DNA from 4 places in the Staphylococcus dromedarii genome. Region 3 is predicted to be linked to each of the others. Evidence: predicted binding sites of a transcription regulator. Region 3 holds the regulator's gene; each other region holds the start of a gene.

Region 1 (3,210 bases), 210 kb from region 3:
TCCCATCTACAATACATATTCATCACTAATTATATACCCGTCAAATTTTCATCAAAACAAAATAACATAGTTCAATTTAAAATTTATTTTTAAATTGTATGATGTAACATCAAAAATACACCTAGAGTTCTTTTGTATATTTTAAGTTGTTTTTACACTTACATTCACAGTCAATCATCATTATAATATATTTCAAAAAACACTCATTTAAATAAAAAAAGACACACCCAATATAGGAGTGTGCCTTTCAATCGTGTCACTATTAGAATAAGTGGCTAATTGAATCTTGCATATCTTTAAGAATCTTAGAAGATTTTTCAAATTTAGCTTGTTCTTCTTCATTTAATGGTGTTTCGATAATACGAACTGCACCTTCTCCATTAACAACAGTTGGCACACCAGTATAAACACCTTCTACACCGTACTCACCTTCTAAGTAACTAGAAACAGTTAATACTACATTTTGGTTACGTAAAATTGCTTTAGAAATATGCATTAAGCCCATTGCTACACCATAGTAAGTAGCACCTTTTGCTTTAATGATATCGTAAGCTGCGTCACGTGTATTTACATAGATATCTTCAATAAGATGTTCTTTTTCTGGATCATTTTTTAATAAATCATATAGTGGTTGACCTGCGATTGTTGCACTTGACCATACTGGTACTTCTGAGTCACCATGCTCACCAATAATATTTGCGTGTACACTTGATGGTGCAACATCGAATACTTCACTTAATAAGTGTTTGAAACGTGCTGTATCTAAGATTGTACCTGAACCAATGACTTTGTGTTTTGGTAAACCTGAGTATTTTAAAGTAACGTAAGTTAAAACGTCTACTGGATTTGCAGCAATTAAGAAGATACCGTCAAATCCACTTTCCATAATTGGTGTGATGATACCTTTATAAATTTTAGCGTTCTTTTCAACTAAGTCTAAACGTGTTTCACCAACTTTTTGTGGTGCACCAGCACAGATGACAATTAAATCTGCATCGCCACAGTCAGAGTATTGGCCCGCTTTAACTTTTACAGGAGACATTGCATAAGGTGCCCCGTGACTTAAGTCAAGTACATCACCAAGTACTTTGTCTTCGTTAATATCAATAATTACTAATTCGTCTGCTACACCTTGACTCACCATTGTGAATGCATAGCTTGCACCTACTGCACCGTTCCCTACTAATACTACTTTATTACCTTTTTTCGCCATGAAGATTCTCTCCAATCTATCTATTTTAAAATTATTAATCTCGAAATATATGTGAAGCATTTCACATATATAATTTATCACGCTTCAACTTGAAGTTCAAGCAGAATCAAATATTCATAAATAATTTTAAAATAGTAGTGTCACTTAATTGTTGAAATTAGTAGATATTTACAAGAAAAACGTTAAATATTAAAGTTCAACTCTTTTTTTTCTAAACCAAATATTAATAACCCAATTACAACTGGTAATAAAATAGGTAGGAAAATTGATCCAATTAAAAAACCTAATATCATTACCAACCAAAATGAGTCTATTTGATAGTTTCCAAATGTCAAAGTTATTCCTCCTCTATTTTATATTTATAATTATATTCAATAAAAAGTAAATCATACTCACTAATATTGAATATAATATAGAAAAAGTAAATACAACTCTACTATTTCTATATAAAATTAAACTTTTCAAGATGATAAAAAGTAAAATATTAAGTATAATAGATAACCAAGTAATCTCAGCGCCTATTATATATTCAAATAAGTAGTATACTAAAGATATTATAACATTGAGTGTAATAAATATTAATTGAGAGTTTAAGACTAAACTCAAAGTTTTTTTTAAATATTGTTTCACCTCAAATTCGAATTATAATTCCATCAGTACCAATAGTTCCAGTAATTAATTTATAACTTAAAACTCCTGAAAAAATCGATTTAACATTAGCATTTACCTATCGTTTTATAAAACTATCTAGCGTTAGCACTATTTCTTTATTATTAAAACTTATGTCAATGTATTTTCATCTTCTACTACAAATCCTGCAGTAAACACACGATTGTTTAAAAAGCTCAAAATATAGCGCATCACCGCTTCACGTTCTGGTTCATTATGGACTTCATGCGCAAGACCTTGCCATGCCTTAAAGTATAATTCTTCATGATCGCACACAGATACGATTTGACGTGTCACATGAATATCAGTCACACGATCCTCAGTTCCGTACATCAAGCAAAGTGGGACAGTTTTCATTTCTTTAATATGATCTGTTGTTTCTTTCATATTTTTAATGACTTCTTGGTACCAATGATAACTCACTTTTTTCAGCATCAAGGCATCATTTAATGTTTCTTCTTGTACTTCTTTATTTGATGTTAAATCCGTTACATCAAACCCTAAATCAAATTTCGCTGACTTCGATACGTCACCAACATTTGAAGCTAAAATATTTTTACGTGTGCGTGCATTATTTTGAAATGCTAAAAGTGGAGAAATTAATACAAGCCCTTCAATATCTAATTCTACTTTTTCAAGTAAATTCATAGATATTAAACCACCCAAACCTACGCCAATCATAAATATAGGAAGATTGTAGCCTTCAGCAATTTTCAGCCACTCTAAAACTGATTCATGATATAATTCAAAACTTTCAACTTGTCCTTTATTCATTCGTGATGTTTGACCTTGACCTGGTAAGTCACCCATAATCACGTGATAACCGTTTCTTCTTAAGTGTGTAATCACATATGCATATCGTCCTGTATGTTCTAAAATATTGTGAACAATCACAACGACACCTTTTACTTCACTAACTGTTTCCCATTTCCACATATCATATCTAACCTTTCTTACTTAACACTTTACATTTCATTATAGCTTGTACAATCATAGAAATGCTAATAAAACCAAATCTTACCTACAAAAAATACGATTATTTAATTTCGCAAATCACTTTATAAAAAAATTAATTACCCGCCATATTTGCGCTTGAACTATTTTGTTGTAAAAATTCATTATAAAAACGTTTTCATCACATTATTGTTCGTGATACACTATTATTAATTAGCAAAACAAAGTAATGGGAGGAATAGAAATGAGCTTATTCAAAGATTTTTTCATCGCATTATCAAATAATGCTTTTCTCAATGCATCAGCTAAAAAGGTAGGACCTTCTTTAGGTGCTAATAAGGTAGTAGCTGGTAATACGATTGACGATGTGGTGA
Region 2 (3,210 bases), 240 kb from region 3:
GATAACACCAACAAAAATACCGATTGATACCGCTAATACTGCATAGAACGGAACGCCATTCTTCATTACTTTTGTAAATGATTTTGGCAATTGTCCGTGTTGTGCCAATGTATAAATCATACGACTTGAACTAAAGATACCTGAGTTACATCCAGACATTGCTGCTGTAATAACAACAAAGTTGATTAAACCTGCTGCAATTGTAATACCCACTTTTGCAAATGTCGCAACAAATGGTGAACCAAGATCTTGCAAGTCATTCCATGGATATACAGTCACAATAACAAAGATCGCACCAATATAGAAGATTAAAATACGCCAAATAACCCCGTTGACAGCCTTTTTAATATTCTTTTGTGGATCTTTTGTTTCACCTGCTGTAATACCAATCAGTTCAACACCCTGATATGAACCGATAACAATTGATAATGCAAAGAAAAAGCCTAACCAGCCGTTTGGTAAAAAGCCACCATGCTCAGTTAAGTTACCAAGTCCAATTGGCTCTCCGCCATTACCAATACCAAAGAAAATAAGTCCAAATCCTGCAATAATCATCAAGATAATTGTTACAATCTTGATCATAGCGAACCAGAATTCAAATTCACCAAATGCTTTAACAGAAATCATATTCGCCGCTGCTAAAGTTACGATTACGATAATACCTGGAATCCATGTTGGTAATTCTGGCCACCAGAACTGCATATATGCACCAACGGCAATCACTTCTGACATCCCTACAACGATCCATTGAAAGATGTTTGCCCAAGCTGTAATGTAGCCTGCAACTGGATGTAAATAATCTGTCGCATAGTTCGCAAATGATCCTGTAGTAGGATATAAGTAAACCATCTCACCCATTGCACGCATGACTAAGAATAAAAATAGCCCTGCTAATAAGTATGCAAAGATAACGGATGGTCCGGTCCAAGCAATTGTGCTTGATGCTCCCATAAACAAACCAACACCGATTGTGCCCCCAAGCGCAATCATTTGAATTTGACGAGAGCTTAACCCTCTGTGTAATTGATTATCTTCCATGACAATCTACCCTCTCCTTGAAACCCCTGATTTTTAAAAGTATGTAAACTTTTCATCGTTATTATACTATATTTTATTAATGTATAAAGCGTATTTTGAAATTGTCATTTTTTCCTCATACTCAAAATTTTTTGTTGTCACTTCTATAATAATATTTTCAGCTTATTTATAAGATATTTCTATATAGTTTTGGAATTTTCTATTAGTCTACTAATTTTCAAAACGTTGATATGACAGCGTTTTCAAAGGTTTTTGAAAAGTGTTTTTATCTCGATATAAATTCTATTAATATATAATTTTTCTACATCGTGAAAATTTTCAACATCATTTCAATATCATATAATCATTATTATTATTCATCTGCACATAAAATATAAATGTCATTTTATCGCCATAAAATATTATGTGAACATATTCACATAATGATTTCAACAAGTTATACTAGTCTTTATTACAAATGGAAAGGAAATTTGTCGTATGAATGATACGAATATTAAATGGGATACGATATTTTATGGTCGTAAGTGGGTTTCAAATATTATCGAAACCATTCAAAAGAAAGATGTACTACACAGCTTCTATATGAAGCGCTACTTAATGCGTGCGATGATGGCGGGTTTTATTATTAGCATTATCTCCGTATTTGTACTCATGGTTAAAACAACATTTGCACCTGACGTTCCTTTAGGTGTTGTCAATATGATTGGTTCAATTACATTTAGCTTTGCACTTGTTCTGATCTTATTCACAAACTCCGAACTGCTTACCAGTAATTTTATGTATTTTACGGTAGGACTTTATTATCATTTAATACAGCCAATGCGTGTATTAAAAATATTTATGCTTTGCTTTTTCGGTAATATTGCCGGGGCGTTTATCTTCTTCGCTATATTACGCTGTAGTGATGTGATGTCGGCAGATATGGTTGCGATGTTGAATCAAATGATACACACCAAAACAGAAGTATATAACTTTCAAAATATCCTTGTTCGCGCTATCTTTGCGAACTTCTTTATCAATATTGCACTTGTCATTGCCATGCAAATTGATGATGTTTATGCCAAAATGTTTGTCATGATGTTTGGTGTCACAATTTTTGCTTTTATGGGCTTTGAACACGTTGTATATAATGCCACGCTATTTGTCGGTCAATTATTTTATGATTTCTCTGCTGTACATGTGATAGGCATGTTGAAAAATATTGTAGCAGCGTTTGTCGGGAACTATATTGGCGGTGGGCTTATCATTGGCTTATTTTATGCTTATCTTAATGATCACGGCCAATTTGAGACAATTAAAAAGGCTAATAAGATACAACGACTTAATAAGTAGCTTTTAAACATGTATGTTATACTGGCTATAATTATTTAATAGATGGAGGCCATCATGAAACATACACATAAAGCACTGGTTATTTCACTCTTTCTTGGCATCATCTTTTTTGTTGTCAATTTCATGTCTCATACCGCACCACTCAGTATGATTATTATTAAATCTTTACTTGTCGCAATAATATTCGGCGTACTCTATATGCTCACATTCACTTTACTTGATTCTGAAGAGCGTCGTATCCAATACGGTGTGCCATTAGTGATTGGCGTCGCACTCGGTGCATTAATTGGTACAAAGTTAGAACAGCCGATTATTTGTACGTTAGTCGGTATTGCCATTGCTTTAATCGTAGGCTACCTGTATGGCCGTATCAAAGGAGTGCGATAAGATGTCAACACTTGCTATTATTCTGATTATCCTATTAATCATTAGCTTCATTCCAAATGCCTATGTGCTATATAAGTCAAACAAAGCAGGCAACGTCAACCCACGCGTCAAATTAATGGTGGGCATTGATGCCATGCTTGTCATCTTAATTGTAGCAGCACTATTCTTTTTGACATAATACAAAACTGGTCCTAACAAGAAATTCAAACTTGTTAGGACCGGTTATTTTTATAAGAAGAATTGATATAAAATAATCATGCCAATCGCATAAATAACTAAGCCAACGACACATGACAATACATGTATACGCATTGGAATATGGCGTTGTCTTCTCGGTGCAATCACTAAGTTACCAGCAATAAAACATAACGGTATGACAATAAAAAACATGAGTTGTTCAAAATTCATAGTCTTTTCCCTTCAAAATAACGTTCAATAAGTGTTGTTAAGTCT
Region 3 (3,210 bases):
ATCATAGTATCCAATTTTTAAGTTTGCACCAGGAATCACTTCTCCTGAAATGGCATCTAAGCGGCCAGCTAATGTTTTGATTAGCGTGGACTTCCCGATACCATTTGGCCCAATGACAGCGATATGATCGCCTTTTGACACTTCGATGTTAATAGGGCGCGTAATCGGTGATCCGTAACCGACTTCAAGTTGACGGATGTGCATGACATCGTTACCTGTATTACGATCAAAATCAAATCGGATATCAGCACTTCTTGCGTCTAGCATTGGTTTTTCAATACGTGTCATTTTTTCTAGAACCTTACGTCGGCTTTTTGCCATGCCACTTGTAGAAGCACGTGTGATATTTTTCTTAACAAATGTTTCTAAACGTTTAATCTCATCTTGTTGACGTTCATATTCTGCTAATCGCTTTTGGTAGTATTGGTCACGCTGGGCAATAAACTTTGCATAATTTCCAACATAATGTTTTACTTCACCTAAAGAAACATCATAAATTTGTGTCACGATTTTATCTAAGAAGTAACGGTCATGCGAAATGATCACAATAGCACCTTTGAAAAACTTTAAATAGTCTTCCAACCATGCAGTCGTCTCCATATCCAGATGGTTTGTCGGCTCATCAAGTAACAATAAATCAGGCTCACGTAACAACATTTGTGCCAGTGACAGACGTGTTTTTTGCCCACCACTAAAGTCATTAACAGGGCGATTATAATCTGATTCTGTAAAATGCAGGCCGTTCAGCACCGTTTTTATTTTACGCTCATAGTCATAGCCGCCTAGTTTTTCAAATTCATTCGAAATGGTTTCGTAACGATTCATATGTTCTTGATAAGCATCCGTATCATAGCGATCCGCGTGTTGTGCAAGCCAATCTGTCTCTACTTGCATCTTCTCACCCAATTGTTTGAGATGCTCAAATGGTTGTAACATCTCATCAAACACTGTGTTTTGTGTATTGAGTGTCATTTGTTGAGTGAGATAACCCATTTTTAAGTTTTTAATTTTTGAAATGTGGCCACTTTCATATGATTCCACACCAGCAATGATTTTCATTAATGTTGACTTACCAGCACCATTACGGCCGACAATGCCAATGCGTTCACCTGTTTTGACTTCAAAGTTTACATCGTCAAAAATGGTCTCACCATCAAAGGACTTCGAAATTTGACTGAGTTGCATTAATATCATGTGAGGATGCTCCTTTCATTAACATATATTGTACAATAAATTATTTGCCTATCAAAATGTAAATGTTTCTTTCTGAGACAAAGTCAGTTATAATAATACTGTTATACTGTGAAATGTATCACATGTGTTTTTAGAAATATTTTTGGAGGACTGTGTAATGGCTAAAGAAACGGTGAAAATTCCAAGAGCAACCTTGAAACGCTTACCTTTATATTATCGTTTTGTAAACACGTTAAAAGCTAAAGGTGAAAATCGTGTGAATTCAAAAGCAATCAGTGAAGGATTGAATATTGATTCAGCTACGATTAGACGTGACTTTTCGTATTTTGGTGAACTCGGCAAAAAGGGATATGGCTATAACATTGACAACCTTCTAGACTTCTTCAAATCAGAATTAAGTGATGCAGAAGAGATCCACATTGGCATTGTAGGTGTCGGTAACCTCGGACATGCATTGATCACTTATAACTTTTCCATCCATGATGATATGACAATTACAGAAGCATTTGATATACGTCCAGAAGTAATCGGTGAAACGGTTGGTAACGTCGTTGTTAAACCAATGTCAGACATGACAGATATTATTAAGAAAGAAAAGCTTGAAGTCGTAATTATCGCCACACCAGAATCAGCTGCACAAGCAGTCACAGACCAACTTGTCGAAGCTGGTATCAAAGGGATTCTTAACTTTACACCAAAACGTGTACAAGTACCAAAGAGTGTTCAAGTACATCAAATTGACTTAGGCGTAGAGCTTCAATCGTTATTATTCTTTATGAAAAATTACAATTCAACAATTAAGGCATAATGCATTCTAAGGCATAATGCATTCAACATAGATCATTGAATATGTAAGAAAATAGCCATCAAAATTCAGAAACTTGAATTTTGAGGTTTTTTTTATGCTTTTTTAAGGATGAGATTATGAAAGGAGTGGTTAGAATTCCAGTAAAATCAGAGCAGGAAATAAAAAGAATTCCTAAATGGTGTAGTAGTTGATTGATATGTGTCTACATCTACTACATATCTAATTACTTTTACAGGGACACGACGAAAACTTTATGTTCCCAGTTCTGTTGAGAATTCTACTTCTTGAACACTGAAATTGTACAGATTGATCATGCCTTTTGTTATTTCCATCGATATGTAATAGAAAAATGTACAATTTTACACAATCTCTTGCATTTTCATATTATATTCTTTACAATTCTTATATTATTAATCGGAAATAGGAGGTTGACGGAATGCTTTGGACTATTATTAGTGGTTTAATAGTTGGATCATTATTAGGGTTTGTGATGCAGCGTACACGTTTTTGCTTAACAGGTGGATTCCGTGACATGTATGTACAAAAAATAATAAAATGTTTTATGCCTTACTCATTGCAATATCAATTCAAGCAGTCGGCATTTTTGCATTACAATCAGCAGGTTTGATTACAATTGATAATGGATCATTCCCAATTGTAGGAACAATCGTTGGGTCATTTATCTTTGGGATTGGTATTATTTTAGCTGGTGGTTGTGCAACGGGTACTTATTATCGTGCTGGTGAAGGTCTAATCGGTAGCTGGATCGCATTAGGTTTCTATGCCTTATTTGCAGCGATTACCAAATTTGGTGTTTTAGCACCGTTGAATGACAGTTTACAAAGTACAACAGTAGCAAATGCAGATATGTCTACTTCTACAGGTATCCCTTATTGGGTATGGTTAGTACTTCTTGTTGCAATCACAGTATTTGTAGTGGTTAAAACATTGCGTAAACCAAAACCTACAATTGCTGTACCAAAATTAAAACAACGTTATACTGGTGTACGTCATTTATTATTTGAACGTCGTTATCATCCATTTGTTGCGGCGATTGCAATAGGTCTTATCGCGATGATTGCTTGGCCAATGAGTGGTTCAACAGGTCGTGATGGTGGACTTGGTATTACAACACCATCTGCACACATCGTTCAATTTTTAACAACAGGGAATGTATCAGTATTAGACTGGGGCGTTTTCCTTGTACT
Region 4 (3,210 bases), 950 kb from region 3:
AGAACGCGATACCGCCTGTCGCCCATACCATGCTTTGGTGACCGAATAGACGTTTACGTGCGAATGTTGGAATAATTTCTGAGTAGATACCGAATGCTGGAAGAACAAGAATGTATACCTCAGGGTGCCCCCATACCCAGAAGAAGTTTGCCCAAAGCATTGGCATACCACCATTAGCTACTGTAAAGAACGCTGTATCGAAAATTCTATCAGTAGTCATTAATGCAAGTGCTACTGTAAGTGGTGGGAATGCTAATAAGATGATTAACATTGTGATAAATGTTGTCACAACAAACATTGGCATTTGCATAAATTTCATACTTGGAGATTTTAATCTCATAATTGTTACAAAGAAGTTGATACCTGTAATAAGTGTACCAATACCTGAAATTTGGATTGCGACTAGGTAATAGTTCACACCAGGTCCTGGACTAAACTCACCAGCTAATGGCGCATAGTTTGTCCAACCTGCAGCAGGAGATCCACCAACAATAAATGAAAGGTTGAATAATAACATACCTGCTACAAATAACCAGAAACTAATATTGTTAAGTACTGGGAATGCAACGTCACGTGCACCGATTTGTAATGGAACAATGATGTTCATTAAACCAATTACAAGTGGCATCGCCATGAAGATGATCATGATTACACCGTGCGTTGAAAAGATTTCGTTATAGTGATTTGAGTCTAAGAATGGGTTGTCCGGAATTGTTAATTGGATACGTAGTAGGATCGCATCAATACCACCACGAACAAACATTAACACGGCACAGATTAGGTACATTAAACCAATCTTCTTGTGGTCGACTGACATGAACCATTCCTTGTATAAATATCCCCAAAGCTTAAAGTACGTAATTGCGGCAATGACACCAATTACTAAGAATGGTGCACTAATTTGAGCCATGGTAATCATCCAGTTACCACGTACGAGAAGCTCATCCCATGGAAAGTTCATCATTAATGTCCACCTCCACTTTTATGATTTTTGTGTGCCTCTGCATCTTTGGCACCTTTTTGAATTGATTCCATTTCATCAATTGTATGTTCTTCATCCTTCTTGAACTCATTGTCATACTTTTCATCGTTCTTAAGGATGGCAGGTTTCATACCATGGCGTGGGTAGTTTTCATTCGTAACCGTCACTTTACGTGCTGGTTTGTTCGGTTCGCTTAAAACACCTGTTGTTTGATCATGTGTGAAGTTTAAGTCCTTCTGAACAAAGTTGAAGCGTTTGTATGCATGGAAAATGTATTCCGGATCTGCAGCCGGGTCTACGAATGCCATATGCGTACCGCTGAATGTTAACTGTTCATTTTCCGTGATAGGTAAAAGTTGTTTGTCGAAAGTATCTTGATCGATGACTTTCTCTGATTGCGCTTTTTTCACCCATTCATCGTATTTTTCTTGACTTACTGCGTTAACTTGGAAAGTATGGCGTGAGAAACCTTCACCATTGAAGTTAGAGTTACGTCCACGGTAAGTACCTTCCTCATCTGCTTGCATCGTCCATTCCATTGTCATTCCAGTCATCGCATATTTTTGACCGTGAAGTTGTGGAATCCAGAAACTTGTCATTGTGTCCATCGCTTGAAGCTTGAACGTAATTGGACGATTAGTAGGAATTGTTAAATGGTTCACTGTTTCAATTTTTTCCTCAGGATATGCGAAGAACCATTTGTAACCACCGCTCACTGCGTAGACAACGATTGGGTCGTCTTCAGATTTTGGTGGCTCCTCAAAATCGTAAAGTGATTTAACAGTAGGAATCATTAATGCAACTAAAATGAATACAGGAATGATAAACCATACTGTTTCAAGTAATGCGTTGTGGTGTACTTTTCCTGATTCTGTTGTTTTCTCATAACGATACTTCCATGTGAAAACAGCAAAAAGGATACATACAACCGCAACAATGCCAACCATGAAGATAATTGAGTAGATAATCAAGAATCTCAATTCACTTGCTTGTGGCCCTTTTGGGTTTAAGACTTCCATATTAGAACAGCCTGTTAATAGTAACAGTGTTCCAAACGTTAGAAGCAAAGACTTTAATTTTGACACTTTTTTAACCTCCTAATTGTACTATTGTAGGGCTTACATCCAATTTTAAAATAATATGCAATATTTACAAGAGGCTTTTTGTTATTTTAGCAAATAAAAAATACTAAAGACCTTGTCAGTCTAGGCGTAGCGTGGGATGAGAGTTTTTCGAAAAATATGTGTACATTTTGTGAAACACCTAAAAATGTGATTTAGAACATAAAATGTAGTCAATTCAAAGTGGGATAAGGATTGGAAACGCTTTCTAAAAGGTGCTAATTGAAAATGTTTATCAATAAAAAGAGGGTATTTAATAGATAGATGTAGGGAATTTACTTATATCTTGTACACGATGGGATTTGTAAAATAGTTACTAGTCAGGCAGCTTAATGTTATAGTTAAAGAAAGACTGAATAATGTAAGCCTTTTCAGACTAGCGATTATCAGCCTTTAACCTAACTTATTGTGGTGCATCGACAACTTTGATCACACGTGACGATGTTTCAATGGCACCATCAGAATCTGTGACTTGGTATTCAAGTTGATATGTCCCTTTTTTAGACGTATCAAAATGACCATTTACCTTTATTTTATCGGTTAAGTCACCATCTTCTTTGTCGTACGCAGTAACACCAGCCAATGGGTTATATGTCTTACCCACTTCAATAATAGTATCTTCTGTTCCCTTTATAGATGGTACTGTGTTGGATGTTGCTTCCACACTAAGATTTGGTGTAACGAGTGTTGCTGAAACACCAATTGCTGATAATGATTGAAGTAATTTATTCATATTCTGTGTGGTCCTCCATTCTGTATGTACTGACATTGTCTATTATACATTTTTTCAGATAAGATGGAATCCTACTATAGACTTATAAGTTTTAAAATTTTGTAAACGCTTATTATCTCGCTTGCAAATGCAATGCGTTTTTGTTTACGCTGAGCATAAACAAGTGAATAATATATAGTAAATACCTTTAAGGAGTGATTCTAGTGTTAACACAAGAAGAAAAAGGGATTATTTTAGAAACAGTTCCCGTATTAAAAGAAAAAGGAACAGAAATCACATCACGATTCTACAATAGAATGTTCAATCAACACCCTGAACTACGCAATATGTTTAACCAAACAAACCAGAAAAAAGGTTTTCAATCAACAGCCTTA

What was found. The regulator Rex, encoded in region 3, represses fermentation and respiration genes when NADH is low (regulators of the CRP and FNR family bind a similar motif). The targets are predictions, from matches to a motif close to TTGTGAAATATTTCACAA.
Region 1: the regulator Rex is predicted to act here: its motif matches at 1,263-1,280, upstream of MUA88_RS06915 (L-lactate dehydrogenase).
Region 2: the regulator Rex is predicted to act here: its motif matches at 1,442-1,459, upstream of MUA88_RS09415 (formate/nitrite transporter family protein).
Region 4: the regulator Rex is predicted to act here: its motif matches at 2,235-2,252, upstream of qoxA (cytochrome aa3 quinol oxidase subunit II).

Annotation. Positions count from the first base shown of each region.
Region 1 is NZ_CP094718.1:1,420,060-1,423,269, forward strand. It holds gene MUA88_RS06915 (L-lactate dehydrogenase) at 263-1,213, opposite strand; gene MUA88_RS06920 (hypothetical protein) at 1,396-1,548, opposite strand; gene MUA88_RS06925 (alpha/beta fold hydrolase) at 1,994-2,818, opposite strand; gene MUA88_RS06930 (proline dehydrogenase family protein) at 3,081-3,210, shown strand, end outside.
Region 2 is NZ_CP094718.1:1,873,212-1,876,421, forward strand. It holds gene MUA88_RS09410 (amino acid permease) at 1-1,038, opposite strand, end outside; gene MUA88_RS09415 (formate/nitrite transporter family protein) at 1,516-2,370, shown strand; gene MUA88_RS09420 (hypothetical protein) at 2,425-2,757, shown strand; gene MUA88_RS09425 (hypothetical protein) at 2,759-2,935, shown strand; gene MUA88_RS09430 (hypothetical protein) at 2,986-3,165, opposite strand; gene MUA88_RS09435 (HAD family hydrolase) at 3,162-3,210, opposite strand, start outside.
Region 3 is NZ_CP094718.1:1,631,574-1,634,783, reverse strand. It holds gene abc-f (ribosomal protection-like ABC-F family protein) at 1-1,194, opposite strand, end outside; gene MUA88_RS08115 (redox-sensing transcriptional repressor Rex) at 1,352-2,002, shown strand; partial or broken gene MUA88_RS08110 (YeeE/YedE family protein) at 2,439-3,210, shown strand, end outside.
Region 4 is NZ_CP094718.1:684,667-687,876, reverse strand. It holds gene qoxB (cytochrome aa3 quinol oxidase subunit I) at 1-961, opposite strand, end outside; gene qoxA (cytochrome aa3 quinol oxidase subunit II) at 964-2,067, opposite strand; gene MUA88_RS03365 (immunoglobulin-like domain-containing protein) at 2,507-2,836, opposite strand; gene MUA88_RS03360 (globin domain-containing protein) at 3,040-3,210, shown strand, end outside.